2 regions of the Dorea sp. Marseille-P4042 genome follow, and region 1 is predicted to be linked to the other one. Evidence: riboswitches for the same ligand, from Rfam matches in the RefSeq annotation. Region 1 holds a riboswitch; the other holds the start of a gene.
The links. A riboswitch is a leader RNA that binds a small molecule or an ion and turns the genes downstream of it on or off. The one in region 1 is predicted to bind glycine.
Positions count from the first base shown of each region.

Region 2: linked by a shared signal. The riboswitch ahead of C7E02_RS03415 (GrdX family protein) and the one ahead of glyA (serine hydroxymethyltransferase) in region 1 are both predicted to bind glycine.

Region 1 is NZ_OLMI01000004.1:135,597-152,369, reverse strand. It holds gene C7E02_RS18755 (acyltransferase family protein) at 1-1,135, shown strand, start outside; glycine riboswitch at 1,399-1,509, shown strand; gene glyA (serine hydroxymethyltransferase) at 1,617-2,858, shown strand; gene gcvT (glycine cleavage system aminomethyltransferase GcvT) at 2,914-4,005, shown strand; gene gcvH (glycine cleavage system protein GcvH) at 4,057-4,434, shown strand; gene gcvPA (aminomethyl-transferring glycine dehydrogenase subunit GcvPA) at 4,460-5,770, shown strand; gene gcvPB (aminomethyl-transferring glycine dehydrogenase subunit GcvPB) at 5,774-7,207, shown strand; gene C7E02_RS18725 (lipoate--protein ligase) at 7,271-8,269, shown strand; gene lpdA (dihydrolipoyl dehydrogenase) at 8,402-9,808, shown strand; gene sdaAB (L-serine ammonia-lyase, iron-sulfur-dependent subunit beta) at 9,832-10,506, shown strand; gene sdaAA (L-serine ammonia-lyase, iron-sulfur-dependent, subunit alpha) at 10,506-11,375, shown strand; gene C7E02_RS18705 (M42 family metallopeptidase) at 11,510-12,550, opposite strand; partial or broken gene C7E02_RS18700 (DUF819 family protein) at 12,750-13,040, shown strand; gene C7E02_RS18695 (GntR family transcriptional regulator) at 13,199-13,876, shown strand; partial or broken gene C7E02_RS20610 (aminopeptidase) at 13,944-15,125, shown strand; gene C7E02_RS18685 (YitT family protein) at 15,218-16,030, shown strand; gene sdaAB (L-serine ammonia-lyase, iron-sulfur-dependent subunit beta) at 16,164-16,773, shown strand, end outside.
Region 2 is NZ_OLMI01000001.1:667,483-684,255, reverse strand. It holds gene C7E02_RS03465 (DUF5717 family protein) at 1-2,621, shown strand, start outside; gene C7E02_RS03460 (DUF5716 family protein) at 2,652-3,929, shown strand; gene C7E02_RS03455 (hypothetical protein) at 3,904-4,677, shown strand; gene C7E02_RS03450 (amino acid ABC transporter substrate-binding protein) at 4,853-5,680, shown strand; gene C7E02_RS03445 (amino acid ABC transporter permease) at 5,778-6,428, shown strand; gene C7E02_RS03440 (amino acid ABC transporter ATP-binding protein) at 6,440-7,126, shown strand; gene purF (amidophosphoribosyltransferase) at 7,283-8,710, shown strand; gene purB (adenylosuccinate lyase) at 8,832-10,265, shown strand; gene C7E02_RS03425 (alanine/glycine:cation symporter family protein) at 10,488-11,852, shown strand; gene C7E02_RS03420 (alanine/glycine:cation symporter family protein) at 12,165-13,535, shown strand; glycine riboswitch at 13,905-14,019, shown strand; gene C7E02_RS03415 (GrdX family protein) at 14,208-14,600, shown strand; gene C7E02_RS03410 (glycine/sarcosine/betaine reductase component B subunit) at 14,690-15,958, shown strand; gene grdB (glycine reductase complex selenoprotein B) at 15,978-16,773, shown strand, end outside.

The DNA of each region.
Region 1 (16,773 bases):
AACAATTCTGACCGTATTGATGGTCTATGCAGTATCAGGACGAAAGACCTGGCTTAGCAGATTCTTAAGTAACCCAGTCTTGAAATGGATGGGGGATCGTTCATACAGCATATATCTGTGGCATTATCCAATCATTTTGTTAATCAGTAAGGGGATAAAGGCATCCTGGTGGATTACATTGATTGAGATTGTATTAAGTGTTGTCCTGTCAGAGCTTTCTTATCGTTTTATTGAGACACCGATCCGCCATGGTATTATTGGGGAATATTTGAATATTTTAAGAAGCAGACCGAAATCCAGGCAGGAGAAGAAGCGCCAGATACAGGTGGCAAGAAGAAGTTTAAAGGTAATGGCAGGCACATTTGTACTGACCGTGTCACTGATACTTTGCATGATATTTGTGCCGAAGAAAAATGCATTGGATACATTACAAAAACGTGAGGCAAAGGCAAAAGAGACCGGTAAGATGACGGAAGAACAACTTGCAAAGCAGAAAGCGAATGGTTCAGAGAGTGAAGATACCATCTGTACGGCTGATTTGACGGATGATGAGATTCTGGAAGGTTTAAATCTCCTGCTCATCGGGGATTCTATTGCAGTTGATGTAACAGATGATTTTTATGAAATATTTCCAAACAGTGTCAGTGATACTAAAATCGGACGGATCACATCACTTGGTAAACAAGTTCTTGATTCCTACATTGACGAAAAGAAATGGGAGGGAGAAGGCGTCATCTTTGCATCACTTTCGAACAGTCCGATCAATGGTGAACTTGAAGATATTCGGGAGAAGATAGGGAAGGATATGCCATTGTTTCTGACAACAGTCCGAATTCCGCATGATACGTTCGAAGAGGAAAGCAACAGCAAGATAAAAAAATTCGTAGAAGAAAATGATCATACATATCTGATTGACTGGTATGCTGCAAGCGAGGGTCATGATGAGTATTTTGATGCAGACGATACACATTTGCTCTCGGCAGGTGCGAAAGCATATGCAAAATGTATCAAGGAGGCTGTACTGGATGCATACAAGAAGGAGAATATCGAAATTCCTAAGTCAAGATTAGTTAGTAGTACAGACACAAGTACGGACAGCAGTAATGATAGTAGTAAAAACGCAAGTACAGAATAGTTTTTATTTACTGAGAAAAAAGCATGTAAAACTGGTGTAAAGGCTGTAAATACGGTGTCAGATATTTAACAATAATCACTGATAGAATTCTAACAAGTAAGAAAAATATTTAACGCTTGACTTTATTGTCAGACAGTTGTATTCTGAGGTTAAGTTGAAGGAAGGACTTGTGAGATACCACTATCATGTGATACGCGGCACATGGAATGATAGACTGGAGCCGAAGGGGCAAGCAGAAACTCTCAGGCAAAAGGAACGGGTCTGGACAACACTCTGGAGAACAATGGAAGGGATTGTACCGAAGAAGTAACTTACCTGCCATACACGCGAAGACCGGTAAGCAATCTTTCAGGTGAAAGGACAGAGGCAGATAAAAAATAATAAGTCTTAAGATTGTTAAGAAATTATTTTTTACCTGCTTTTTTTTGTACCCTTTTTTAAAAATTTTTGGGGAAATTTGGAGGATGATTAGAAAATGAACATGGTTGAACAGGTAACAGATTATGTGAAGAACTATGACGAAGAGGTTGGAAAAGCAATTGAGTTGGAGCTTGGACGCCAGAGAAGAAACCTGGAGCTGATTGCATCTGAGAACATTATCAGCCCGGCAGTGATGATGGCTATGGCAACTGTACCGGCAAATAAATACGCAGAAGGATATCCGGGCAAGAGATATTATGGTGGCTGCGAGAATGTAGATATCATTGAAAATCTGGCAATTGAGAGATTAAAAGAATTATTTGGCTGTGATCATGCATGTGTTCAGCCACACTCAGGAGCAAATGCAAACAATGCAGTATATCAGGCACTGATTAAACCGGGTGACACAGTAATGGGACTGAACCTGGCACACGGCGGACATCTGACACATGGATCACCGGTAAACCAATCCGGTATTTTATATAATTTTGTTCCTTACAACATCAACGATGACGGAGTACTGGATTACGATGAGATTCGAAAACTTGCACATGAATGTAAGCCAAAGATGATTGTTGCAGGAGCTTCTGCTTATCCAAGAGAGATCCGATTCGATATCTTTGCAGATATTGCAAAAGAAGTTGGCGCTTATCTATTCGTAGATATGGCACATATCGCAGGACTGGTTGCAGCAGGACTTCACCAGAATCCGGTTCCATACGCAGATGTAGTTACAACGACAACTCACAAGACACTGAGAGGACCAAGAGGCGGAGTGATCATGTGTAAGGAAGAACATGCAAAAGCAATTAACAAATCAATCTTCCCGGGAACTCAGGGTGGTCCGCTGATGCATATTATTGCAGCAAAAGCTGTCTGCTTTGGAGAGGCATTGAAACCAGAGTTCAAAGAGTATCAGAAGCAGATAGTGAATAACGCGAAAGCACTTGCAGATGCATTGATTGCAGAAGGCTTCAATCTGGTAAGTGGTGGAACGGATAACCACTTGATGTTAGTAGATCTTCAGAACATGAACATTACCGGAAAAGAACTTCAGAACCGACTGGATGAGGTTTACATCACAGTCAATAAGAACTCAGTACCAAATGATCCGGCAAGCCCATTTATAACAAGTGGAATCAGAATCGGTACACCAGCAGTTACAACAAGAGGACTGAAGGAAGAGGATATGAAGATAATCGCAAAACTGATCAAGATGACAGTGACAGACTTTGAGACAAAGGCAGATAAAATCAGAGATGAAGTTACAAAAATCTGCGAGAAATATCCATTATATGAATAAATTAATGTACCTCTATAATTAACGTCCCTATTAAAAACAAGAAGGAGGATATGATATGGAGTTAAAAACACCACTTTATGATGCGCATGTGAAAGCAGGCGGTAAGATCGTTCCATTTGCAGGATATCTCTTACCGGTACAGTATGGAACAGGTGTTATCACAGAGCATATGGCAGTTAGAGAAAAAGCAGGACTTTTCGATGTATCTCATATGGGAGAGGTATTGTGCCAGGGAAAAGATGCACTTGCAAACCTGCAGAAGCTGCTGACAAATGATTTTACCAACATGGTAGATGGGCAGGCAAGATACAGCCCGATGTGTAACGAGAATGGTGGAACGGTTGATGACCTGATCGTATACAAACGTGGAGATAATGATTACTTTATCGTAGTAAATGCGGCGAACAAAGATAAAGATTATCAGTGGATGTTAGATCATCAATTCGGAGAGGTCACATTTACAGATGCATCTTCCCAGTATGGGCAGATCGCACTTCAGGGACCAAAAGCAATGGAGATCCTGAAGAAATTAACGGCAGAAGAGAACATCCCAAAGAAATATTATCATGCAGTATTCGATACAGAGGTAGCTGGAATCCCATGTATCATTTCCAAGACAGGATACACAGGAGAGGACGGAGTCGAGTTATATCTGACAAGTGAAAATGCTGAGAAAATGTGGGATGCACTTTTAGAGGCCGGAAAAGACGAAGGGCTGATTCCATGTGGACTTGGAGCCAGAGATACACTTCGTATGGAAGCAGCGATGCCACTGTACGGACATGAGATGGATGATGAAATATCACCAATTGAGACAGGCCTGAAATTTGCAGTCAAGATGGGAAAAGAGGAAGACTTCATCGGAAAGAAAGCCATGGAAGAGCGTGGTGAGCCGAAGATTACAAGAATCGGACTTAAAGTAACCGGAAGAGGAATTATCCGTGAACATCAGGATATCTATATTGGAGAAAAGAAAATCGGACATACAACAAGCGGAACACATTGTCCGTTCCTGGGATATCCAATCGCAATGGCATTAGTAGATGCCGGAAGTGTAGAGATCGGTAATAAAGTAGAAGTAGATGTAAGAGGACGTAAAGTCGAGGCAGAGGTCATAGCACTGCCATTCTACAAGAGAGCGAAATAAGTTTTGTTGAAGGATTAAAAAAGAGAATATATAAAAAAGGAGATTATTAAGATGGAAATCAGAGAAGGATTATTATATGCAAAATCACATGAGTGGGTAAAAGAAGAAGGAGATGTTGTTACAATTGGTCTTACAGACTACGCACAGTCTGAGCTTGGAGACTTAGTATTTGTAAATCTTCCGGAAGAGGGAGATAGCGTATCCGTTGGTGAGGCATTTGGTGATGTTGAGTCTGTAAAAGCTGTTTCCGATGTATATTCACCGGTTTCCGGAGTTGTGTGTGAGATTAACGAGGAGCTTTTAGATGCACCGGAATCTATCAACGGAGCACCATATGATGCATGGTTTATCAAAGTAAAAGAAGTATCTGAGAAAGAGGAATTATTATCCCCATCAGAATACGAGGCATTTGTAGCAAGCGAGCAGTAAGACAAAGACGGGAGGTGGACGGCATATGGGAAGCTATGTACCGAATACGTTAGAAGAACGTCAGGAAATGTTAAAAGAGATTGGATACAGTTCTATCGAGGATCTGTTCGCACACATTCCTGATGAGGTTAAGATCAAAGGCGGACTGAATATTCCGGAAGGAAAGTCAGAGCTGGAAGTCCGCAGAGAGATGGAAAATATTGCATCAAAGAATCAGGTATTTAAGATCATTTTCCGAGGTGCAGGAGCATACAGACATTTTATTCCATCCATAGTGAACAGTGTGATTTCAAAAGAAAATCTGCTGACAGCATATACACCGTATCAGGCAGAGATCAGTCAGGGAATCTTACAGTCCATTTTCGAGTATCAGACAATGATCTGTGATCTGACCGGAATGGATGTGTCCAATGCCTGTGTGTATGATGGTGCCGAGGCGGCAGCAGAAGGCGTGGCAATGTGCCAGGAGAGAAAGCGTAAGAAAGCCTTCGTATCCGCAGCGATCCTGCCGGATGCACTGGCAACGATACATACGTATTGTCATGGAAATGGAATGGAGATCGTGGAGATTCCGGAAAAAGACGGCGTGACAGATCTGGATTATCTGAAAGAAAATATAGACGAGCAGACAGCATGTGTCTATATCCAGCATCCGAACTATTACGGTAATCTGGAAGATGCACAGGCAATCGGGGAAATTGCTCATGGTGCCGGGGCAAAATATATCATGGGTGTGAATCCAATCTCCCTTGGAATCATCAAGACACCGGCAGAGTACGGTGCAGATGTGGCAGTCGGAGATGGACAGCCACTGGGACTTCCACTTGGATTTGGAGGACCATACTTAGGATTTATGGCAGCCACAGAAGGCATGATAAGAAAGCTTCCGGGAAGAATTGTCGGTCAGACAGAAGATCATAATGGAAAGACCGGATATGTATTAACACTTCAGGCAAGAGAGCAGCATATCCGCAGAGAAAAAGCTTCCAGTAACATTTGTTCCAATCAGGCACTTTGTGCGCTGGCAGTTGGCGTGTACATGTCGGCTATGGGAAGTGAAGGAATCAAAGAAGCAGCGCTTCAGTCTGCTTCCAAAGCACATTATCTGGCAGCAGAGCTTGATAAGATCGGATTCAAAGTAGAGAATAAGGGAGAATTCTTCCACGAATTTGTAACTGTATCTGAAAAATGTCCTTGCGAAGCATTAAAGGCGCTGGAAGAGCATGGAATCCTGGGAGGATATCCACTTGGAAACCATCGAGTATTATGGTGCTGTACAGAGATGAACACAAAAGAAGAGATGGATGAAGTTATCCGCATTTTAAAGGAGGTGTAGAGCATGTTAGTATTTGAAAAAAGCAGAGCCGGACGAGGCATGAGCATGCTCCCAGCCTGCGATGTAGAAATCAAAAAACCTGGTGAGAAGGATGCAAGACAAAAAGAGCTTCACCTTCCGCAAATGTCTGAGAATGACCTTTCCAGACACTATACAGAACTGGCAAAGAAATCCCATGGAGTCAATGATGGATTCTATCCACTTGGATCTTGTACGATGAAGTACAATCCGAAAATTAATGAAGATATGGCAGCATTGCCTGGATTTACCCAGATCCATCCGCTACAGCCAGAACATTCTGTACAGGGATGCCTGGAAGTTCTGAAAAAATCCGAAGAATACCTGTGCGAGATCACAGGAATGGACGGTATGACATTCCAGCCTGCAGCAGGAGCTCACGGAGAGTTTACAGGTCTGATGCTCATTAAGGCATATCATGAGAGCAGAGGGGACGAGAAGAGAACAAAAATCATTGTACCGGATTCTGCGCATGGAACCAACCCGGCCAGTGCTACAATGGCAGGCTATAAGGTAGTCAGCATTGCATCTGCACCGGACGGAGGAGTAGACCTTGAAGCGTTAAAGGCAGCATGTGGAGAAGATACTGCAGGACTGATGCTGACCAATCCGAACACGGTTGGATTGTTTGACAAAAATATTTTAAAAATTACAGAAATTGTACATGAATGCGGTGGTCTTTGCTATTACGATGGAGCAAACCTGAATGCAGTTATGGGAACTGTAAGACCTGGAGATATGGGATTCGACGTGATTCACCTGAACCTTCATAAGACATTTTCAACACCTCATGGAGGCGGAGGTCCGGGAAGCGGACCGGTTGGCTGCAAGAGTATGTTGCTGCAGTTCCTGCCATCCTACAGAGTGGTAGAAAAAGAAGGGGCTCTGGCAATGGAGAAAGCCGAGCACAGCATTGGTGAGATGAAAGAATTCTATGGAAACTTCCTTGTAGTTGTCAAAGCATTGACTTACCTGATGACACTTGGAAAAGAAGGAATTCCGGAGGCAAGCCAGAACGCAGTTCTGAACGCGAACTATATGATGAACAAGTTAAAAGACCTCTATACAATGGCATATGATGAGGTATGCATGCATGAGTTTGTTATGAGTCTGGAAGATCTGAAGAAGAAAGCAGGCGTATCTGCAATGGATATCGCAAAAGGACTTCTGGATAACGGAATCCATCCGCCTACAATGTATTTCCCGTTAATTGTACATGAAGCGCTGATGGTAGAGCCGACAGAGACAGAGTCAAAAGAAGTACTGGATCATGCAATTGAGGTATTTCGTAAGCTTTACAATGACGCACTTGAGAATCCGGAAAGCCTGCTTCAGGCACCGGTGACAACACCGGTCACAAGAATGGATGAGGTAGAGGCAGCAAGACATCCGGTACTTAAGTATAATTTTGAGGTATAATTTCAGAAGTAATGTAAATAAAAGCGAAAGATATTATTTGAAAATAGGATAAGGGGATTGCGTATGGTAGAGAAGATTACATACATTGAGAGCGGTCAGTTTCATCCATATAAAAATCTTGCAGTGGAGGAGTATTTACTCCTCCACTGTGAACCTCAGGAGTGTATTTTATATTTGTGGCAGAATCAGAATACCGTTGTAATCGGAAGAAATCAAAATGCCTGGAAAGAATGTAAAGTTGAAAGTCTTGAGGAAAATGGAGGACATCTGGCACGTCGTCTTTCCGGTGGCGGAGCGGTATATCATGATCTGGGAAATCTGAATTTCACATTTCTCGTATCAAAAGAAAATTACAGCATTGACAGACAGTTGGAAGTTATTGTCAAAGCAGTGCAAAAGTTAGGTGCAAAGGCGGAGAAGTCCGGAAGAAATGACATTTTGATTGATGGAAAGAAATTTTCCGGAAATGCATTTTATGAGCAGGAGCAGCATTGCTATCATCACGGAACATTGATGATGAATGTGAACAAAGAGATGCTTTCCAAGTATCTGACTGTATCAAAGGAAAAATTACAGTCCAAAGGTGTGGACTCTGTAAAATCAAGAGTGACTAATCTGGTGGATTACATACCGGATCTGACATTGGAAGCATTGAAAAAAGCACTTCGTGAAGCATTTGAAGAAGTCTATGGCCTGACATCGAATGAGTGTAAGATGGAAGACCTGGATCAGGAAGAAATCGAAATGAGGACGAAATATTTTTCCTCCTGGGACTGGCGCTTTGGACGGAAAATTGATTTCCAGTATGAGATATCAAAGAGATTTTCGTGGGGGCAGATGAATATTCAGTTCCAGGTGGATAAAGGAAAGATTTCTGATGTCAATGTGTACTCAGATTCGCTGAAACCTATGACGATCGAGAAGCTTCCGAAGTATTTAAAAGGTATCCGTTATCATAAGAAGAATATTTGCTCGGAGCTTAGACTTTACTGGGCTGAGGATAAGCAGGAAGAAGAGATGATAGCAGATATTATCGAGTGGATAAAAGAGGAAGAACTCTAGCAGAAAAAATGTCTTTCCGAATTCAATTCAAGTGTTACATCCAGTTGAACAAGGTGGAAAGATATGAAAGAAGTTGTGGAAAAAGACACTGCCATCTGGCAGTATTGTGGATAATTACAGGAGGACATCCGTATGAGCGAGAAATATGATGTAATCGTGATCGGTGCCGGACCGGGAGGATATGTGGCTGCTATTAAGGCAGCAAAGCTTGGATTTAAAACGGCTGTTATTGAGGCAAGAGAAGCAGGCGGAACATGTCTGAACCGTGGATGTATTCCGGCAAAAGCAATGATTCATGCAGCAGAAGTATATAGAAACGCAAAAGAGTGTGAGCGCTTTGGTATCCATGCAGAAAATGTAACATTTGATTTTGAAAAAATATTTGAATACAAAGAAGAGACAACAAAGCAGCTTGTTTCCGGTGTGGAAGGGCTGTTTAAGGGCAACGAAGTTGACCAGATCTCTGGAAAAGGAACCCTTCTTCCGGATAAGAAAGTAAAAGTTGTGTCTGAAAGCGGGGAACAGGTGCTGGAAGCAGAGCATATCATTCTGGCAGCAGGATCTAAGCCGTTGCTCCTGCCGATTCCGGGAATGGATCTTCCGGGAGTCCTGACCAGTGATGAACTGTTCCGTATGAAGAGTGTGCCGGAGAGCCTTACAATTATCGGTGGCGGAGTTATCAGTGTGGAATTCGCAACGGTTTACGCAGAACTTGGCTGTAAGGTGACGATTCTTGAGGCACTCCCAAGAATTCTTCCGAATATGGATAAGGAGATTTCTCAGAATCTGAAATTGATTTTGAAAAAACGCGGCATTGATATTCACACAGCAGCTGCTGTACAGGGTGTAGAAGCAGACGGAGACCAGTACATTTGTAAGTATGTGGAGAAAGAAAAAGAGCAGAGTGCAGCCTCCCAGTATGTATTATGTGCGGTTGGAAGATGCCCGAACACAGACGGACTCTTTGCAGAAGATGCGACACCGGAGATGAACCGAGGACGTGTCGTTGTAAATGAGAAGTTCGAGACAAGTATTCCGGGCGTGTATGCAATCGGCGATCTGATCTTTGGAGCACAGCTTGCCCATGCAGCAAGTGCCCAGGGAATCCAGGTTGTAGAGCAGCTTGCCGGAAAAGAAGTGTCTGTCGATGTAAATGTAGTTCCGGGCTGTGTATACACAGATCCTGAAATTGCATCTGTCGGTATTACGGAAGATGAGGCAAAAGAAAAAGGTATTGCCGTTAAAGTTGGTAAGTTCATTATGAGCGCAAATGGAAAATCGCTCATCACAAAAGAGGAGCGGGGATTTATTAAAATCGTTGCAGAAGAAGAGAGTGGCGTGATTGTCGGAGCACAGATGATGTGTGCAAGAGCGACCGATATGATCGGTGAATTCGTGACAGCAGTTGCCAATAATATGACAGTATCACAGCTTCTGAAAGGTATGCGGGCACATCCGACTTACAATGAAGGAATCGGAGAAGCGCTTGAAGAGCTGGAAGGCGGAGCTATCCATGTAATGCCGAAGAAAAAGAAATAAAAAGAAATAAAAGAGGAACGGATATGGGAAGTATTTTTGATATTTTGGGACCGGTCATGGTCGGTCCGTCCAGTTCCCATACAGCGGGAGCTGCCAGGATCGGTTATACGGCCAGGCAGCTCTTTGGTGAACCTGTGAAAAAAGCAGAAGTTTATCTTCATGGTTCATTTGCTGCTACAGGGAAAGGACACGGTACAGACCGGGCAATTATTGCCGGACTTCTTGGCATGAAGCCGGACGACCTTCGGATTCCGGTGGCATTTGAAGAAGCAAAAAAGGCTGGGATGGAATTTACCATTGCAAATAGAGAATTAAAAAATGCACATCCGAATACGGCACGCGTTGTGATGGAAAATGCAGAAGGAAGAAAGATGGTACTTCAGGCATATTCTATTGGAGGAGGACGTATCCGGGTCAGTATTTTGGATGGAATTGAAGTAGATTTCAGCGGGGAGAGTAATACATTGATTGTCCGGAATATGGACCGTCCGGGATGTATTACAGAAGTTTCAGCAGCACTGAGCCGCGAAAAAATAAACGTGGCTACGATGCAGGTGTTTCGACATAAAAGAGGCGGTGGCGCAGTGATGGTTGTAGAGACAGATGAACGGATACCGATTAGTGTGACAGAAGAACTGCGGAAGAAGGAAGACATTCTGGAAGTTATTTCGCTGAATTTGGAAGGGAGGAATGGATAATGGCGTATCAGGCAGTAGAAGAAATACAGGTCAGATGTGAGAAGGAGAACATTCCTTTCTGGAAAGCAGTTCAGTTAGAAGACTGCGAGGAAAATGGGATTACGGAAGAGGAATCCTGGCAGCAGATGACACTCATGTGGACGCGGATGAAAGAAAGCGTTGACGCCTATGATCCTTCCGAGAAATCCAGAAGTGGTTTGGTCGGAAAAGAAGGCGGTCTTATGGATGGATATCTCCAGAATGAAAAGTCGCTTTGTGGAGATTTTGTTTCAAAGGTCATTACAAATGCGTTGAAAATGGGCTGTAATAATGCCTGCATGAAGCGAATCGTGGCAGCGCCGACTGCCGGAGCATGTGGTGTAATGCCGGCAGTTCTTGTGACATATTGCAGAGAATTTTTGATAGAGGAAGACCGTATGATCGAAGCTATGTATGTGGCAGCAGGAATCGGGCAGGTCATTGCGTCCCGTGCGTCCCTGGCGGGAGCTTCTGGTGGCTGTCAGGCAGAGATTGGTTCTGCTTCCGGCATGGCTGCGGCTGCAATCTGTGGTGCTCGCGGAGGAAGTAAAGAGCAGATGGGACATGCCTGTGCCATGGCACTTAAGAATCTGATGGGGCTTGTCTGTGATCCAGTGGCAGGACTTGTGGAAGTGCCTTGTGTGAAGCGAAATGTCGGTGGCGCAGTAAACGCACTGGCGGCAGCAGATATGGCACTGGCTGGTATCATCAGTCAGATTCCGGTAGATCAAGTCATTGATGCCATGGGAGAAGTAGGAATCAAGATGGATGTAAGTCTTAGAGAGACCAGTCTTGGGGGCGTAGCGGTCAGCCCACGAGGGGTGGAGATTGCGGAAAAGCTTGGAATGTAGGTAGGGACTTTCGAAGTTTAAGTTTGAAAAAGAAGTGTATGGATATAGAAAAAAAGCTGCCTTTGAAGACAGCTTTTTTTCTATAAGATTTATCAATAGGGAAATGAAAACGTCTGTTTCATATTGCTGATTGTTTAGATCAGCTCGAGGTATGCTGCGCACAGTTCTAATGTGTTCATCAGTCCTTTGATGTGTGTGCGTTCCATACCGTGGGAAGCCTGCACGCCCGGTCCGATGAGTGCAGCGCGTGTGTCATATCCGGCTCTCCATACTGCTAAAGCATCTGAGCTATAACGTGGATAAATGTCTGTGACAGCGTCAAGATTATGTTTTTTAGCGAGGTTAACAAGTCTAGTTGTCATCTCGTAGTCGAAAGGACCGGATGAATCTTTTACACAGATGGATACCTGTTCTTCTGTGCAATTCAGGTCAAGACCGACACATCCCATGTCTACAACGAGAAGTTCTTTAATATCTTTCGGGAGTGTTGCTCCGCCGTATCCGATTTCCTCGTGCGTTGAGAAACAAATATATGTCTTATGCTTTGGTTTTATGTCGTTGTCTTTCATGATTTTTAAAAGTGTAAGCTCCAGCGCGGAACAAGCTTTATCATCGATGAAACGAGATTTCAAGAATCCGCTTTTTGTAAATGTTGTCTTAGGGTCGTAGCATACGAAATCTCCTGCATGAATTCCGAGTGCTTCTACATCTTCTTTCGAGTGAACAATCTCATCGATACGAACGGCCATGTTCTGCTCATCTCTGTCTCTTGTAGATGCATCCGGGAATACGTGAACTGCCGGTGACAGGGAAAGAATGGTTCCGGTGTAAACTCTTCCGTCTCTTGTGTGGATATTACAGTATTCACCGTCCAGAGATGGAAGAAGTGGTGATCCGATGGAAGTAATCATCAGCATTCCGTCAGATGTAATAGAGCGGACCATAAGTCCCAATGTATCTACGTGTGCAGACAGAGCAACTGGCTCAGTATTATCTTCCCCCTCTATTGTTACGATAACATTGCCGATGTTATTCTTGAAAACAGGATACCCAAGCTCCTCTATGGTTTTTAATAAGTAATCAGCTACATTTGATGTGAATCCGCTGGCACTGTCGATGGACAGAAGAGAAGTTGCTGTGTCGATCAGATAATCTTGGTATTGTTCAAAATTCATAGTAAAACCTCCGGTATTTTAAATTTGTTGTTGCATTTTGTGAATCCGCGTAGTATATTTAAACCACAAATCCTATTGTTAACAATCTACATTAAACAAAATGAATTGTCAAGTATTACTAGGAAAATCCATTTGTCTGTTAAGCATGAATGTGACAAAGCTTAAGAAGCTGAATCGTCAGCCGGTTATTGCTTTAGGAGAGTTCGTAGGATCAGCATTTATGATGACATTATATGTATTCCTGATGTTAATCGGATGTACAGTATTACATTTCCTGATCCGCCGTTTGTTCAAGATCAAATACGAGTATGTACTTCTTTCTATGGTAGGATGTATAGTAGACGGACCGACAGCATCTCTGACAGCAGCAGGTGGAAACTGGAAATCACTGATTAATGTCGGATTGATCATGGGAGTTATCGCCGGAGCATGCGGAAACTATGTCGGAATATTTGTCGCCTATGCGGTCAAAGCTATATGTGGACTATAGGTTTGTAAGTGGTAGTATATAGTAAAAAAATATCAGTAAAAAGTTTCCTTTTCTACATTTACTGTGCTATGATTAAAGAAATTATAATTATTGCGCATTGCATGAAAACAACTGCTGGGAGCAGAATGATATTATATGTAGTAAGGAAATGAAATCATATGGCAAAACTAAGATATCGTACATTGAGAGAAAATGTTGTAGATGAAATTCGGATGAAAATCCTGAGCCGGGAATATGAATCGGGAATGCGGATCGTGGAGCAGAACCTGTCCGATGAACTTGGAGTAAGTCGAGGACCAATCAGGGAAGCTTTGCGTCAGCTGGAACAGGAAGGACTCGTAGAATATGTTAGAAATGTTGGATGTTCGGTCAAGCAGGTTACTTTGGAAGATATTTATGAAATCTATCTGCTTCGTGCAACTTATGAGCAGGTTGCAGTTCGAACATATGAGGGACAGCTTTCCGATGAAGATCTTGCACAGATGGAATCCATCGTGGAAGAGATGAAGATTTTTGGTGAGGATGATTTAGGGAATCTTGTAGATTGTGATTGTAGGTTTCACCAAGTGATCGTCGAAAAAGCAGGTCTGAACAGACTTCTGAAAGCCTGGACCGAATTGAATTACGGCAATATCGTCTGCTATTTTGCCGGAAATTCGGACCGGAAGGAAGCGGCAAACCGACAGCATGGTATTCATGAACGACTTTTGAATGTATTCAAGAGTAAAGACGAAGAGACAATCTGCAACGCAATTTCGGAGCATTATATGACGACAGTAAAGCGTCTGATGAAAGAGGGATCCATGTCAGACGAAGGTTTTAAATATAAAGTGTAGAAGTATATGAATTGAATGAAAGATGCCGGTCCATGGGGGACGGCATCTTTTTTGTGGAGGCTTAAGTATGGAACGTAAAAATATGTGGGAACACTATACGGAAGAGAAGGAAAGAGAACTGGAGGAACTGGCAGTCAGATACAGAAAATGTCTGGATCAGTCCAAGACGGAGAGAATGTGTGACACTGTCCATCGCGATGGCAGAGGAAAATGGATATCAGAATATTGAGGACTGTATCCGTGAGGGCGAGACACTGAAAGCCGGAGATAAGGTTTATGCACAGTATATGAAGAAGACGCTGGCACTTTTCCACATCGGAACAAAACCGCTGACAGAGGGAATGAACATTTTAGGTGCACATGTGGATTCACCGAGATTAGATGTAAAACAGAATCCATTATATGAAGATACGCAGATGGCATATTTGGACACACACTACTATGGTGGTGTGAAGAAATACCAGTGGGTGACGATTCCTCTTGCAATTCACGGCGTTGTTGTGAAAAAAACGGAACAGTCGTGCCGGTCGTTATCGGTGAGAAGGAAGATTTCATCTCTGCAGAGCTTGAAATTGTGCCGTCAGGAAAATCCAGGGACTGTGGATTTGACAGAAGTATGATTCTCGGATATGGACAGGACGATAAGGTATGTGCTTTGACTTCACTTTTTGCAATGCTTGAGGCAGAAAATCCGGAGCGTACAGGCTGCTGTATTCTTGCGGACAAAGAAGAAATTGGAAATATGGGAGCGACCGGTATGCAGTCAAACTTCTTCGAGGATATGGTCGCAGAGGTTCTGGCACTGACAGGGGAGAATAGCCCGGTGAAAGTAAGAAGAGTGCTTCGCAATTCCTGTATGTTATCTTCTGACGTAAGTGCCGCTTACGATCCGCTTTATCCGGAAGTATTCGAGAAGAAGAATACAGTATATTTCGGGAGAGGACTTGTGTTGAATAAATACACAGGAAGCCGTGGAAAGAATGGAACAAATGATGCTAACGCAGAGTATGTTGCGAAAGTAAGAAATGTATTTGACAACAATCATGTTGCTTTTCAGACCGCAGAACTTGGAAAGGTCGACCAGGGCGGCGGTGGAACCATCGCCTACGTCATGGCAAATAAAGCAATGAGTGTTATTGATAGTGGTGTGGCAGTTCTGTCCATGCATGCACCATACGAAGTGACAAGTAAATCTGATGTATATGAAGTATACCGCGGATACAAAGTCTTTTTAAAAGATATGAAATAAAAAGTGTAAAATAAAGCATTTTTAAAAGATATGAAGTAAAAAGTATAAAATAAAGAGTATAAAATGAGATGGAAGCAGTTAAAAAATAGGGGATATTGACAGTGGGTTCTGTCATACTCGGAATTTCGGACTACATGTTCAAATTTCAGAATCATTTCAGTTTTGGCGGAGTTAGCGGTATTGCCGTGATTATGAGCGGTCTGCTTGGAGGCTCTGCGAGCACGTATACATTTGTCATTAATATGCTTTTACTTGTAGTTGCATTTGTATTACTGGGAAAAGAAGTGGCAATGAGATCTGCTTACGTGAGTGTCCTGTACAGTGTCACACTGGAAGTCATCCAGTATGTGTGGCCAATGTCAGGACCGCTTACGAATCAGCCAGTGCTGGAGCTTGTGTTCTGCTTTATGATTCTTGCAGTATGCTCCGCAATTTTCTTTAACATGGACGCGTCCAGCGGAGGATCGGATATTATTGCTTTGGTATTAAAAAAGTATACAAATGTCTCAATAGGAACGGCTCTGCTGGTTGTAGATTTCATAGTTGTCATCGTAGCATTTTTCGTGTATGGTGTAACTGTAGGAGTATTCTCATTGGCCGGATTTCTTGCGAAGTCATTTTTCATTGACACGGTCATTGAGACATTGAATCTGTGTAAGTATTTTACGATTATTTCAAAAAATGCGGAGCCAATCTGCAATTATATTAATACAGAGCTGAATCACGGCGCGACAATCTACGATGCAAGAGGTGCTTACACAAAAGACAACAAGCAGGCCGTTATGACAGTTGTAAAACGTGAGCAGGCGAGAAGCCTCAGAAATTACGTTCATGAGGTAGATCCAGACGCATTTATGATGATCACCAACAGCAGCGAGATCATAGGTAAGGGATTTATAGAGTAATGATATTCGAAGATTAGGGAGTATTGTGAAAGTGCGAGAGTACGGAGCAATACGTGAGGTATCATTCATAGTAGTGATAAAAAGGATAGCAGAGGAAAAAGTAAAGAAAAAGATTTAATAGGAGGAGCTTGTAATGAGCAGCATATTTGACATATTAGGGCCAATTATGGTCGGTCCGTCCAGTTCTCATACAGCGGGGGCAGTGCGGATCGGCTATACAGCCAGACAACTTTTTGGAGAACCGGTGAAAAAAGCAGAAGTGTATCTGCACGGATCATTTGCGGCGACAGGAGAAGGTCATGGAACAGACAAGGCGATCATTGCAGGTCTTCTCGGAATGAAACCAGATGATCTTCGAATCCCGGATAGTTTTACAGTAGCAGAAGAAAATGATATGAAATTTACCATTGCAAAAAAAGAAATCCGCGGCGCACATCCGAATACAGCAAGAGTGATCATGGAAAATGGTGCGGATAAAAAGATGGTCATGCAGGCATACTCTATTGGAGGAGGCCGGATCCGTGTCAGTATGCTTGACGGGATAGAAGTTGATTTCAGCGGGGAGAGCAATACGTTGATCGTGCGGAACATGGACCGCCCGGGCTGTATTACAGAGGTAAGCGCGGCACTGAGCCGGGAGAAGATCAATGTTGCGACGATGCAGGTGTTCCGTCACAAAAGAGGCGGTCTTGCCGTTATGGTCGTAGAGACAGATCAGTCCATACCGGAAAATGTTGTGGCTG
Region 2 (16,773 bases), on a different contig from region 1:
CAATCCACATTGAGACGGAAGGGCGTTTCTTAAAGGTGTCCAGACAGGAGATTTCTACAGAAGATTTTGTAGGTAATAACTATGAAGTTGAATACTTTGTACGCCCGGAATTCCTTCATGTAGGACGTAATTACGGCGTAATCCGTTTCCAGACTCCATATGAGACGTTAAGCTATGAAGTAGAAGTGCTGCAGAATCAGGAATATGATGAGAATCACCATGTGCCGGAGCTTTTGATTGCTCAGATATTGAAAGAATATATCGGATTTGTGGCCGGACGAATTGACTTGAAGACATGGGTGGACAGCGCAGTGGAAAAAATGATTGCGGTTCGAAGAATTGAGACGCAGAGCGAATTATATCAACTTGTGCAGGCACATATTTACATGCTTGGTGACCGTATCGAAGAAGCAAAATGGATTCTTGAAAATTACAATTATAATCGTTTTGCCATTGGTAAAGACCCGATCACGAATTGTTATTATCTCTTTCTGACAGCTCAGATCCGGGATAATAAAGCGCATACAGACCGTGTGCTGGATGAATTGGAGAAGACGTATATCCGGCATCAGGATTCATGGCTTCTGCTCTATATGATCATCCAGATGGATCCAAAGTACAAGAATCCATATAAGAAGCTGGAAGTTCTGGAACAGCAGTATGAGTATGGGACAGAGGACGTGTTATTTTATCTGGAGGCATATCTGTGCTACCAGGAGAAGCCGATTCTTCTTCGAAAACTTGGAGAATTTGAACTTCTGGTACTGACATTTGCATCAAAATACCGTCTTATGACGAAGGAACTGGCCCTTTATGTAGCGAATTTTGCCAGCCAGCAGAAGACATTTAATGAGCGGGTTTATCGGATTTTAAAGCGCCTCTATAACATGTACGAAGAGCCGATGATTCTGAATACAATCTGCACTCTTCTGATCAAAGGAAATAAGACATCATCGGAATATTTTCTATGGTATCAGAAAGCAGTGGAGGAAGATTTTCGGATTGCCAGACTTTATGAGTATTATATGATTGCCATGGACGAGACACGTATGCGCGGACCGCTTCCACGGAAAATTTATTTGTATTTTATGCATGGTAATACACTGGATTACCGGAAAGAAGCATTTTTATATGCAAATCTTCTGACTTACAGTGATGATCAGGCAATGTTCTTAAATTACCGTGAGCAGATTGTGACATTTACATGGGAGCAGCTCATGAAACGCCATATTACAGAGGCATTGAAGATTCTTTATAAACGTTTCTGCCTGCCAGAGGAAATGGACGAGAAACGAATGAAAGCTATGAGAGATATTTGCTATTCTTATGAGGTTTCCACGAAAGTGCCACATATGCGCTGTGTTCTTGTCGTTGAAAAAGATGGTGCCGTCAGGCAACGTATCCCGTATGACGAAGAGACCGGTGCAATCATTCAGCTCTACGATAAAGAATCCCGAATTGTGTGGGAGTCCATGGATGGCAGATATTACACAGATTCTATTGCTTACGAGACAAAACGGTTATTTTACGAACCGAGATTCATGGAAATGTGTAAGAAATATGAGGACGAGGCCGGTATGTGGAAGAAGACTGGCGAGGTCGTGGAAGTGACTTTTGACACGTTACGGGAAAGTGGACTGACCGGTGCAGATGAGAGAAAGGTCTTTCGCCTTTGCAGCGAAAAAATCCGCGAGGAAGATTCGGGAGAAGATGCATTTCTCCTTTATCTGACATTTGAAATGTTCAAGAAACAGCAATATGATAAGGCGACGCTGACATATCTGGGTGAATATTTCTGTGGTTCAACAAGAGATATGAAACGTCTTTGGAAAGTTATGCGGGAATATGAGATTCCGTCCTATAAAGTAGCAGAGCGTATTATTACGCAGATGCTGTTCTCGGAAAATATTTTTGATGAAGAGAAAATTTTCGAAGATTATTATCTGTCTGACACAGCATATTTCCGGCTGAAACAGGCATATCTTGCATTTGTTTCCAGAGAGTATATTCTCTATGGAAGAGAACTTGAAACATGCGTATTTCGTATTATTGCCAGAGAATGTGACCAGAAAGAAGAACTTCCGGATGTCTGCAAAGTGGCACTTTTATGTTATTATGCGGGCAGTGATTACCCGGCAGACATAGAAGCCGTCCTGCATCAGCTCTTACGGGAAATGTGTGAAAAACAGATTATTTTTCCAGCGTACATGAAATACAAGGAAGAGTGGCTTCGTGAAGTGCAGCTTTATGATAAGACTATAGTTTCTTATCAGGCAAAAGAAGGAAGTAAAGTAAAATTGTTCTATAAAATCAAGGGTTCCGGTAAGAAAACACTTGGTTATCATTCAGAGATGCTTGTTCCGGTATTTGAGAATCTGTATGTGAAACAGTTTGTACTCTATGCAGATGAGGAACTGGATTATTATATCCAGGAGTCTGATGGAAAAGAGAACACAAATACAGAAAAGCAGATTATCAGAAATGATCATGCAATTTCAGCTGGGCGTTTCGGAAGAATCAACGCCATGGTCCAGATGACACCGGCAAACCGTAACAAGGCTATGATGGAGTATGAAGAAGAGGATATACTTGCAAAAAAAATGTTCAAACTTTACGAATAAATACAACAAAAAGAGAAAGGAGGAATGGTAATGAAAAGAGGTTGTGTGATTGGCTATGACATCAATGAGAAGGGCTGCCAGATCAGCTATTATGACGACTCTATGGAAGAGCCGGATACAATGATGGCTTCGTCCAATAATTACCTGATTCCTCTTGTATTGGGATATTTTAAAGACCGCTGGGTATTTGGAAAAGAGGCAAAAAGACTGGCGGTCGTAGGGGAAGACTGCACGGAGACGGACCTTTATGGAAAGGCACAGCGCCGCGAGAAAGTAAGCCTTGCCGGCAAGACTTATGATGCAGTGTGGCTCCTTGCAAAATACATCAGTCTGACACTTCAGGATTTTGAAAATATTCAGTATCTGACATTTACAACTCCGGAGACGGACGTGGATATGGCGAAGATGCTCAAAGGGATCGGCCAACATATTGGCGTAGACAAGGAAATCATCAATGTTCAGGATTATAAAGAAAGCTTTTGCCAGTATATGATTTTTCAGCCAAAAGAACTATGGCAGTATGAATCTGCACTGTTCTATTGTGATGAAGATCGAATCAAGGCATATATGCTTCGAAGGCTCCGAGTGGATGCAAGCCACGGCATGAATTCATTTGTGACAGTTGATGAAGTGGCAAATGCCCAGAGAAAGGAACTGGAAGCGCTTTATCCGATTATGAATAAGGAAAAGAGCCCGGACGAAAGTTTCAAGTCTATGATTGAAAATGTGTTCGAAAAAAAGGTTATTTCTTCGGTATATTTAACAGGAGAAGGATTTGAGAAGAACTGGTACCCGAATTCTCTCCGGGTGCTTTGTAACGGCAGACGTGCCTTTATGGGAAATAATCTTTACAGCAAGGGAGCCTGCTATAAATCTATCCGGAAATGCGAGCCAAATGATGACGGACCGATTTATTTAGATGAGACAAAACTGACAGAGAGGATTTGTCTGCGTATGCGTGTGGATGGTCAGGAGGGGTGGTATCCGCTTGTGACATGGGGAACGCATTGGTATGAAGCAGATGGACAGTGGGAAGTGCTCCTGGAGGACGCTTCTGATATTGAAATTTTAGTGGAAAGTCTGGTAGACGAAGAAGTGCAGGTGGAGAAAGTATCACTGGAAGGTCTTCCGAAGAGAACAGATTATTCTTTAAGACTTCAAGTAGAGGCTATGTTTTTAGATGAACGTACCTGTAAATTGACATTTCGCGATGTGGGATTTGGTGAATTCTTCACCCCGACAGATTTCCGGGTGGAGAAGACAATTCAGTTAGGAGGAATCAATGGGCAGTTTAATTCTATGTCATAGTAAACGTGCAAAGCGCCCGTACGAGATTTCCCGGGTGCATATGCGAATTTATACAATTGAAGAATTATGTTATTATCTGTGTAATAATTTGTATTTAATTGATTATACAATTATGAACCGGAGACTGTGTGACTGGTTGGAAGACGAACTTGGTCTTGCAAAAATGGCAGAGGATCTGCGCCGTGATCTGGATCAGAATGCGACATTAGAAGAGTTCGTACTTACAATATTGAAAGGATCTGTGATTTATGCACCATCAGAGATCGTGAAGATTCAGAACCTTTTGGAACAGCTGAAAAACCAAAGAGATGTAGAACGTGCGAAGTATAAGGCGGACAGTTTAATGAAATCAGGAGAATATGAGTCTGCGATTTTGGTATATCAATCCATTTTAAGTCAGGACTGGGATGAGTCCGTGAATAAAAAATTCTATGGAAAAATATACGGCTGTCTCGGTAGCGCTTATGGATACCTGTTTCTTTATAAAGAAGCAGCGCTGATGTTTAAGGAGGCTTATAGCATCTGTGAGAAAGAAGATATGCTGAAAGCATATATTTATTGCTGCTATCGGGGACTTTCGGAAAAAGATTATGTAAAAATGTTATCCGGGAATTCGATGTTTCTTTCAATGTCTGCAAAGATTAAAGCAGAGATGGAGGAAGCAAAGAAGGAAAATGATCTGGATTTTTCTGATGAGAAGCTGATTACGTGGAAAAGCGAGAACCGCAGGATTGACAAGAAGTCCTGAATATGTTACTATAACAAAGCGATTTAGCGTGGTAAAGTAATCAATTGGTAAATTGATAAAAGATTATACCGCATCGCAAAGCAATAGGAGATTCGAAAGAAAAAGGTATTTCTCGAGGTTAAATTCGAATCGGGATTTGCGAAAAAAGCTTTGAGTTCAGGAGGATAATAAAAAGATGAAAAAGAGAGCTGCACTTTTAGTTGCACTTTCACTGGCAGTTGTTACGGTTCTTGCCGGCTGTGGTGGAAAGGACAGTAGTAAATCGGCAGATTCAAAAGATTCTGCAACTACATTTGAAGAAAAAAAAGAAGGAGATACATTTACGGTAGGATTCGATCAGGATTTTCCACCGATGGGTTTTGTAGGAGACGACGGTGAGTATACAGGATTTGATTTAGAACTGGCCAAGGAAGTATGTGACCGCAATGGCTGGGAATTCCATCCGGAACCGATTGCCTGGGATTCTAAAGATGCACTTTTGAAATCCGGAGAGATTGACTGTATCTGGAACGGATTTACCATGAATGGAAGAGAAGATGAATATACATGGTCAGAGCCTTATCTTGATAATCAGCAGGTATTTGTCGTAAGAGCAGATTCTGGAATCAATTCCGAAAAGGATCTTGCAGGAAAGACTGTTGATGTACAGACAGATTCTTCCGCAGAGGCAGCATTAAAAGATAATACAGAACTTAGCTCTACATTTTCAACAGAGATCATTCCGGATTACAATACAGGATTTATGAATCTGGAATCAGGAGCTGTTGATGCTGTCGCAATGGATATTGTAGTAGCAAAGTATCAGATTGAATCACGTTCTGCAGAATTTAAGATTCTCGATTATGAAATTGCTTCTGAGCAGTACGGAGTTGGATTTGCAAAAGGAAATGATGCTGTAAAAGATCAGGTTCAGAAGACGCTGGAAGAGATGGCGGCAGACGGAACACTTGCAAAGATTTCTACAAAATGGTTTGGTGAAGATATCACAACAATTGGAAAATAAATAAACAGACTAACTGGAAAGACCGGGTCGTCCTGAAAACGGGTGGCCCGTTTTTCTTGAAAAGCGATGACAATGATTCGCGAGGAGGAATTTTGGTATGGCAACATCAGTCATGTTACAAAAATTAGGAGAAGGAATGGTTACGTCACTGTGGATATTTGCAGTGACATTGATATTTTCTCTGCCGTTAGGACTTTTGATCTCTTTTGGCAGAATGTCAAAGAATAAGATTATCAGTACAATTTTTAAACTTTATATATCAGTGATGAGAGGAACTCCGCTGATGCTTCAGCTTATGGTGATCTATTTTGGACCGTTTTATATTTTGGGTGTACAGATTTCCCAGTCCTGGAAGAATATGGCTGTGGCAATTGGATTTGTACTGAACTATGCAGCATATTTTGCAGAAATTTATCGCGGGGGAATTGAGTCTATGCCGCAAGGACAGTATGAAGCTGCCAAGATACTTGGATACACAAAGGCTCAGACGTTCATAAGAATTATTCTTCCGCAGGTCATCAAACGAATCCTTCCGGCAATTACAAATGAGACCATTACACTTGTAAAGGATACATCTCTTGCATTTACAATCGGTGTGACAGAGATGTTTACGATGGCAAAAGCACTTGCTTCCGGCCAGGTATCTATGCTCCCATATGCATTTGCGGCTCTGTTCTATTACATACTGAATCTTGTGGTTGCATTTATTATGGAACGGATTGAGAAGAAAATGAATTATTATCGGTAGGAGGAAAAGTCATGAGTCTTCTGGAAATAAAAAATGTGAAGAAAAATTTTGGAGGAGTGGAAGTATTAAAAGACATTTCTCTAAAAGTAGATAAAGGAGAAGTGCTTGGAATTATCGGGCCATCCGGTTCTGGAAAATCTACACTTCTTCGTTGCGCAACAGGACTTGAGACACCGGATGATGGAGAAATCAATTATGATGGAACATTTGGACTTGTGTTTCAGAATTTCAATTTGTTTCCACATTATTCGGTTATGAAGAATATCACAGATGCACCGCTTCGTGTGCAAAAGAGAAAGAAAGAGGAAGTGTACAAAGAGGCGAGAGAGCTGCTTGCGAAGATGGGACTTTCTGATAAGGAAAACGCTTATCCGTATCAGCTTTCGGGTGGGCAGCAGCAGAGAGTATCGATCGCCCGTGCACTTGCTATGAATCCGGATATTCTGTTTTTTGATGAACCGACCTCAGCATTGGATCCGGAGCTTACCGGCGAGATTCTGAAAGTCATCAAAGATCTGGCTGCAGAGCACATGACAATGGTGATCGTTACACATGAAATGAATTTTGCAAAAAATGTTTCAGATCATGTAATTTTCATGGATAACGGTTATATTGCTGTGGAAGGAACGCCGGAGGAAGTATTTGGTTCTTCTAACGAAAGAATGAAAGAATTCCTTGGAAAATTTAGCGAAAACTAATAAATGTGGTCTTAATATTAATAATGCTAATAAATAAACCAAAATAAAAATAATGACTGAGTAAGACTTAAGGGCAGGTGGGGCAATTGCATTTCCATCTGCCTTGTATTATACTTAAAAACATCTGATGACTGATAGGAAGAAGGAGTTACATTCATGAGCAACTATGAGAAGATAACAACAGGTATGGGTGAAGAATGTGGTGTATTCGGAGCATATGATATGGATGGAGGAGATGTAGCACCATCTGTATATTATGGTTTATTTGCTTTGCAGCACAGAGGACAGGAAAGCTGTGGAATTGCAGTGACAGACACTTACGGAGAGCGCAAAGTTCATTCGAAGAAGGGGCTTGGTCTTGTAAACGAAGTGTTTGATGAGGAAGCCTTAGAAGGGTTGAAAGGTAATCTTGGTGTCGGACATGTCCGTTATTCAACTGCAGGGGCAACGAAGGTAGAAAATGCTATGCCACTTGTTCTGAACTATGTGAAAGGTACTCTGGCAATTGCCCATAATGGTAATCTGACAAATGCTGTGGAGCTTCGTCATGAACTGGAATATACAGGAGCGATTTTCCAGACGACCATTGACTCAGAAGTAATCGCGTATCATATTGCAAGAGAACGACTGAAGACGGAAAAAGCAGAGGAAGCTGTCCGTAATGCCATGCAAAAGATAGAAGGTGCTTACGCACTGGTTGTGATTTCTCCAAGAAAAATGATTGGAGCGAGAGATCCGTTCGGACTACGTCCGCTTTGTATCGGAAAAAGAGACAATACATATTTTCTTGCATCAGAGAGCTGTGCAATCGCAGCAGTAGGCGGCGAATTTGTAAGAGATGTAGAACCGGGTGAGATTGTAAGCTTTACAAAGAATGGCATTACATCAGATAAATCTATGGCAATCTCTCCTAAGAAGCAGGCGAGATGTATTTTTGAGTATATTTATTTCGCTAGAACGGACAGTACAATTGATAAAGTTAATGTTTACCATTCTAGAATTACGGCAGGAAAAGCATTGGCACAGTCTTATCCGGTGGAGGCAGATCTTGTAGTTGGTGTGCCGGATTCCGGTCTGGTAGCTGCAAAAGGATATTCAGAAGAGTCGGGAATACCTTATGGTATGGCTTTTCATAAGAATAGTTATGTGGGAAGAACATTTATCAAACCAAAGCAGAGTCAGAGGGAGAGCAGTGTTAAGATTAAACTAAATGTTATCGAGGAAGTAGTAAAAGGAAAGAGAATTGTCATGGTCGATGATTCTATCGTACGTGGTACAACCTGTGCGAATATTATAAAAATGCTGAAAAAGGCAGGAGCAACAGAAGTTCATGTAAGAATTAGTTCTCCACCGTTTTTACATCCTTGTTATTTTGGAACGGATGTACCGTCCAATGATCAGCTTATTGCACATTCTCATACGACGGAGGAAATCCGCGAGATGATCGGTGCTGACTCACTGGGGTATATGGAAATCGATAAGTTGAAAGATATGGTCGGAGAACTGGCGTATTGTGATGCATGCTTTACTGGAAATTATCCGATGAAAGTTCCGACAGAGGACATTTCTCATGCATTTGATTAATTGTGAAATGTGATTTTTTATTAAATGTGTTGATAGCAGGAGAAAGTATCCTGTATAATGATAATGTAGAAATAATATGTGAAGAAATCACTTAAATGTGGTATATCAGGGAGGAAGAAAAATGAGCTACGATAGATATGTAAGCCCGCTTTCAGAGCGCTACGCAAGTAAGGAGATGCAGTATGTATTTTCACCGGATAAAAAGTTTAAGACGTGGAGAAGGCTCTGGATCGCTCTGGCAGAGACAGAAAAAGCACTGGGACTGTCCATTACGCAGGAGCAGATCGATGAACTGAAAGCTCACGCAGAAGATATCAATTATGAGGTGGCAAAAGAACGTGAGAAAGTTGTGCGCCACGATGTAATGTCTCATGTGTATGCATATGGACAGCAGTGTCCGAAGGCGAAAGGAATTATTCATCTGGGAGCAACTTCATGCTATGTAGGAGATAATACAGATATTATTGTAATGTCTGAGGCACTTGAAATTGTAAGAAAAAAACTGATAAATGTTATTGCAGAACTTGCAAAATTCGCGAATACTTATAAAAGTCAGCCGACACTTGCCTTTACACATTTTCAGCCGGCACAGCCAACAACGGTTGGAAAGCGTGCAACACTTTGGATGCAGGAATTTCTGATGGATCTTCAGGATCTGGAATATGTAAAAAGTACATTAAAGCTTCTTGGATCTAAGGGAACGACCGGAACTCAGGCAAGCTTTTTGGAACTTTTTGATGGAGATCAGGAAAAAATCGATCAGATTGATCCGATGATCGCAAAGAAGCTTGGGTTCGAAGCGTGTTATCCGGTATCAGGACAGACTTATTCCAGAAAAGTTGATACAAGAGTACTGAATGTACTGGCGGGAATTGCAGCCAGTGCACACAAATTTTCCAATGATATTCGCCTGCTCCAGCATTTGAAAGAAGTAGAGGAACCGTTTGAGAAGACACAGATAGGATCATCTGCTATGGCATACAAGAGAAATCCGATGAGAAGTGAGCGTATTGCATCTCTTTCCAGATATGTGATGATTGATGCACTTAATCCTGCGATCACATCTGCAACACAGTGGTTCGAGAGAACACTTGATGATTCTGCAAATAAGAGACTCAGCGTTCCAGAAGGATTCCTTGCAATTGACGGTATCCTGGATCTTTGTCTGAATGTTGTAGATGGACTGGTTGTATATCCGAAGGTTATTGAGAAACGGCTAATGTCTGAGCTTCCGTTCATGGCAACTGAGAATATTATGATGGATGCAGTAAAAGCAGGCGGAGACAGACAGGAACTCCATGAGAGAATCCGTGAGCTTTCTATGGAGGCCGGACGTAATGTGAAGGAAAAAGGTCTGGATAACAACTTGCTTGACCTGATTGCAGCAGATCCGGCATTTGGTCTGAATGAGGAAGAGTTAAAGAAGACGATGGATCCGGCAAAATATGTTGGACGCGCGCCGCTTCAGGTGGAAAATTTCCTGAAAAAAGTTGTGGATCCAGTTCTGGAAGCTAACAAAGATGTGCTTGGCATGACAGCAGAAATTAATGTATAAATATACAAAAAAATGTATTAAGAAGCGAGGAAACTCGCTTCTTTTTTTAGCCCATTTTTGCGAATTGTCAAAATTAATCACTGTTTATATTAAAATTGGTTGCAAATTTTATGTTAATAAATTATAATTCTTAGTAAAGAAAGTTAGCAAGTTACAAACAACTTCGCAAAACTTCAAAATGTAACGAATGATGTCTATCTAAAGTGAAAAGGGGGAAACTATATGGAGACATTAAATAACATTGTATTGACAATTCAGAATTACATGTCAAATTACATTTTGGTAATTGCACTTCTTGGAGCAGGACTTTGGTTCTCAATCAGACTTGGTTTTATCCAGGTTCGGGGATTTGGCGAAAGTATGAGAAGAACCTTTGGTGGTCTGTTTAGTAAAAAAGGCGCAGCTGGAAAAGATGGAATGTCATCATTCCAGGCATTGGCAACAGCTATTGCGGCTCAGGTAGGAACTGGTAATATCGCCGGAGCAGCTACCGCACTTGCAATCGGTGGTGCCGGAGCGATTTTCTGGATGTGGATCGCAGCATTCCTTGGAATGGCAACCATTTATGCAGAAGCACTTATGGCACAGAAGTACAAGACAGTTGGTGCAGATGGTCAGGTAACAGGAGGACCGGTATACTACATCAGAGCAGCGTTCAAAGGAACATTCGGAAAAGTACTTGCAGCACTTTTTGCAATCTTAATCACATTAGCACTTGGATTTATGGGTAACGCAGTTCAGTCTAACTCTATCGCAGCAGCTTTCCATACAGCATTTGGTATTCCACAGTGGATTATGGGAGTTGTTGTAGCAGTAATTGCACTCTTTGTATTTGCAGGTGGTATTGAGCGTATCGCGAAAGTTACAGAAACAATCGTACCGCTTATGGCAGCACTTTATATCGTAGGTGCATTGATCGTTATTATTTACAATTACAAGAATATTCCTTATGCATTTGCATCTATCTTTGTAGGAGCATTTGCACCACAGTCTGTAGTCGGTGGAGCAGCCGGTGCAACTGTTAAGTTAGCTCTTACAAAAGGTGTAGCAAGAGGATTGTTCTCTAATGAAGCTGGTATGGGATCTACGCCGCATGCTCATGCAGTGGCAAAAGTTAATCATCCGGTAGAACAGGGATATGTAGCTATGGCAGGTGTATTTATTGATACATTTATCGTATTGAACCTGACAGCATTAGTTATCCTGACAACGAAGTCTATTCCAAGTGGAAAGACAGGAGCAGAACTTAGCCAGTATGCGTTCTCTACATTATATGGAAAAGGCGGAAATGTATTCATTGCAATTTGCATGTTCTTCTTCGCGTTTTCAACCATTATCGGATGGTACTTCTTTGGTCAGGCAAATATAAAATATCTGTTTGGCCCAAAAGCAGTGAAGATTTACTCTGTATTAGCAGCGTGCTGCGTATTCCTTGGATCACTTGCAGAAGTTGATCTTGTTTGGAATATGGCAGATTGCTTCAACTCCTTGATGGTAATCCCGAATATCCTTGCATTGTTTGCATTGAGTAAGGTGATCAGTCAGGTACATAAAGATTACTTCACCAACTTTAACAAAGCAAAATAAACTAATTAATAGAAAAAACATAAGCTAAGATAGTGTTAAGAAAAGAAGCCCGGCAGAATTAAAACTGCCGGGCTTCTTTAGCGTTAAAAACTGGTTGGCTAATTAAAAAAATAATGCATATATATTCAGAAAATAGCAATTAATGCATTACAATAAAAGCATATATATAAGAAAATACTAAAATAAACAAAAAATAATCATTGTTTACAGAAAATTCTGTTGAAAAAAAGATTTGTTTCGGTTATACTAAAACTCGAGAAGCACGAATACATTATTACAAATGTCTTTCGAAAAGGAAAAGGGGGTCGTTTTATGGAGACATTAAATAACATTGTATTGACGATTCAGAATTACATGTCAAACTACGTACTGATTATTGCACTGTTAGGTGCGGGCCTTTGGTTCTCGTTCAGACTTGGGTTTATCCAGGTAAGAGGATTTGGCGAAGGAATGAAAAGAACTTTTGGCGGTCTGTTCAGTAAGAAAGGAGAAGCCGGAGCGGATGGAATGTCATCATTCCAGGCATTGGCAACAGCAATTGCAGCACAGGTAGGAACCGGTAATATTGCCGGAGCAGCAACAGCACTTGCAATTGGAGGACCTGGAGCAATCTTCTGGATGTGGATCGCGGCATTCCTTGGAATGGCAACTATCTATGCAGAAGCGATTATGGCACAGAAGTATAAGACAGTCGGAGCAGACGGTCAGGTCACAGGAGGACCGGTTTACTACATAAGAGCAGCATTTAAGGGAACATTTGGAAAAGTCCTTGCTGGAATTTTTGCAGTACTGATTACACTGGCACTTGGGTTTATGGGTAATGCCGTACAATCTAACTCTATTGCAGCATCTTTCCATACAGCGTTTGGTATTCCACAGTGGATTATGGGTCTTGTAGTAGCAGTAATCGCAATTTTTGTATTCATGGGTGGTATGAAACGAATTGCAAAAGTTACGGAGACAATTGTTCCGTTTATGGCAGCATTATATATTGTCGGTTCGTTAATCGTAATTATTTACAACTATAAAAACATTCCTTATGCATTTGCATCTATTTTTATCGGAGCATTTTCACCAAGTTCTGTAGTTGGTGGTGCAGCCGGTGCAACTGTAAAACTTGCTCTTACAAAAGGTGTTGCGAGAGGATTGTTCTCTAACGAAGCTGGTATGGGATCTACACCACATGCACATGCTGTAGCGAAAGTGAATCATCCGGTAGAGCAGGGATTTGTAGCTATGACAGGTGTATTTATTGATACATTTATAGTATTGAACCTAACAGCACTTGTAATATTGACAACAAAATCTATTCCAACTGGAAAAACGGGAGCTGAATTAAGCCAGTATGCATTCTCTACATTATACGGAAAAGGTGGAGATATCTTCGTAGCCATCTGTATGTTCTTCTTCGCATTTTCTACTATTATAGGATGGTATTTCTTTGGTCAGGCCAATATCAAATATTTGTTTGGACCAAAAGCAGTGAAAATCTATTCTGTAGTTGCAGCGGCTTGCGTGTTCCTTGGATCACTTGCAGAAGTTGATCTTGTATGGAATATGGCAGATTGTTTCAATTCTTTGATGGTAGTACCAAATATTCTTGCATTATTTGCGCTGAGTAAAGTAATCAGCCAGGTGCATGAAGATTACTTTAAAAACTTTAAAAAGAAAAATAATTCATAGATGGCGTCAATAAATAATTGAATAATTGATAGTAGAATCAGTAAACTCCAGTTGCAAATAAACTGGAGTTTACTGTGATAAAGCGTTGAATTAAGGGATGCTAATAAATAAAAGTAGAACATCTTATAATAAAAAGGTAAAATTGTTTGTGAACTAATAGAATATTGTGAAAAATTGAATATATTATTTATAGACAAAACAAATGCAATGGCAATTGTGACCAAAAAGGGACATTGCGAAATGTGCATACTGACTAAAAAAAGAAAGTTATGGCAAAAGGGTTGCAAATAAATTAACAATACGTTATTATAGATACAGGCAATGGGAGATATTCATTGTCTCTATAAAAAATAAAAGTGAATAGCGGGATGATCTTTCTTAAGAGAGAGTCTTTACTAAAGAAGACCGCCGAAGAGGCAAGCCAAGGTATGTTGGTGGACATACCAGGGGTGAAACTTTCAGGCAAAAGGACTGAGAAAGGGACTGCGTTCTGAATCTTGTGTTGAAAAGAAAAGCTATCTAAGAAGGACGGTCAAGACAAAAGACAGAAAGGCGATGCGCACACAATATTGGTGTTGCATCGCCTTTTTTAATCCTACCGGATAGCTGGGAAGAATGACACAATACTTATTTCATCTATGTAAGAAATCAAAAATGGAAGGTGGATAAAAAATGAAGAAAGATTACATTATAATAACGAACAATCCATTAGTTCCACAGATGCTTGATGAAGAGCACGAAGTGGATTATAGTGAGATTTCTTATGAGGATGTATTGGGGAAAGTTAGAGACAGGATACACGAAGGACATTTGCTTTTATCACATCCATTATCTGGAAGCGTGAAGCCGAATGAAACACCATATAAGTCGGTTATGATCTCACGTAAAGCCGGAAAACTGGATGAGAGGTCACTGTCAATTATAGAAGGAGCCATAAGATCCTGTGCAAAGTTTGAGTTCAAGTCAGAAAAGTACAGAGAATTCATGCCAGAGACGTTCAAAGACTTCCAGTTAATTGACTGGACCCTGTTACAAAGCGCTATTTCATCCGCAGATGTGTGGTAGGTCGAGTAGCGAGAGGTTGTTAAAGCATTTAGCTTACACAATAATATCAAAATTCTTGAAGGAGGGAACCATAAGTGAGAAGATTGGAAATGGGACACATTTACATTAAGGATATCCAGTTCGCAGCAGAGTCTAAGATCGAAGATGGAATTCTTTATGTAAACAAAGAAGCTGTAGAGGCTGTTGCTCTTGAGGATGAGCACATTAAGAGCGTATCATTTGATATTGCTAGACCAGGTGAGTCAGTGAGAATCACACCGGTTAAAGACGTTATCGAGCCACGTGTAAAGGTTGAAGGAAGAGGAGGAGTCTTCCCGGGAGTAATCAACAAAGTAGATACAGTTGGTGAAGGAAAAACTTATGCATTAAAAGGAATGGCTGTTGTTACGGCTGGTAAGATCGTTGGATTCCAGGAAGGTATCATCGATATGACAGGTGTTGGAGCACAGTATACACCGTTCTCAAAAACATTAAATCTTGTTATGGTATGTGAGCCAGTTGATAACATCAAACAGCATGATTATGAGAAAGCTGTTCGTTTCGCTGGATTCAGAGTTGCTGTATATCTTGGGGAATTAGCACGTAATCTTACACCAGATGAGACAAAGGTTTATGAGACATACGGGGTTATGGAAGGAAAAGAAAAATTCCCAGATCTTCCGAGAGTTGCTTATGTACAGATGTTACAGAGCCAGGGACTTCTTCATGACACATATGTATACGGAGTAGATGCTAAGAAGACACTTTCTACTCTGATGACACCAACAGAGATCATGGACGGAGCTATCGTATCTGGTAACTGTGTATCTGCTTGTGATAAAAACCCAACATATGTTCACGAGAATAACCCGGTTATTCACGATTTATTCGAGGAGCATGGTAAAACTATTAACTTTGTTTGCCACATCCTTACAAATGAGAACGTTTACCTTGCAGACAAGATGCGTTCTTCTGACTGGACAGCAAAACTTTGCCGTTTCTTAGACCTGGATGCTGTAATCGTATCTCAGGAGGGATTCGGTAACCCAGATACAGACCTTATCATGAATACAAAGAAAATTGAGGCTGAAGGCGTTAAGACTGTTATCATTACAGATGAGTATGCTGGACGTGATGGAAAATCTCAGTCACTTGCTGACTCTGATCCGGCTGCAGATGCTGTAGTAACAGGCGGAAATGCTAATGAGCTGATTCACCTTCCAAAACTTGATAAAGTTATCGGAACTTTAGACTATGTTAATGTTATCGCTGGTGCCAGCGACAAGACTCTTCAGGAGGACGGATCTCTTGAAGTTGAGATTCAGGTTATGACTGGCGCAACAAACGAGACAGGATTCAACGTACTGAGTGCACGATAGAAAGGGAGGACGAATCATAATGAGTAAAATTAGAGTTGTACATTATATCAACCAGTTCTTCGCTAATATCGGTGGAGAAGAAAAAGCAGATTACCCTGCAGAGCTTCGCGTAGGAGAGGTCGTAGGACCAGGACTCGCTCTTGCTCAGAAATTTGGAGATGAAGCTGAGATCGTTGCTACAATCGTATGTGGTGACTCTTACTTCAACGAGAATCTTGAAAAAGCTAAAGCTGAGATTCTTGAGATGGTTAAAGGACAGAATGCTGATCTGTTCATCGCTGGACCTGCATTCAACGCAGGACGTTACGGAGTTGCTTGCGGAACAGTTTGCGATATGATCAAAGAGGAGCTTGGAATCCCGGTAGTTACAGGAATGTACGTTGAGAATCCAGGTGCTGATATGTTCAAAGACAAAGTATACATTGTTCCTACAAAGAACAGTGCAGCTGGTATGAGAGATGCAATTGGAAAATTAGCTCCACTTGCTATGAAACTTGCTAAAGGTGAGAAGATTGGTGCTTCTTGCGAAGACAACTACATGCCAAACGGTATCCGTGTAAACTTATTCGAGGAGAAACGTGGATCAAAACGTGCTGTTGAGATGCTTCTTAAGAAGATTGCTGGTAAGCCATTCGTAACAGAGTTCCCAATGCCGACATTCGACAAGGTTGCTCCACAGCCGGCTATCAAAGATCTTAGCAAAGCTACAATCGCTCTGTGTACATCCGGTGGTATTGTTCCGAAGGGTAATCCAGATCACATCGAGTCATCTAATGCTACAAGATATGGTGAGTATGACATTACAGGTGTTAACG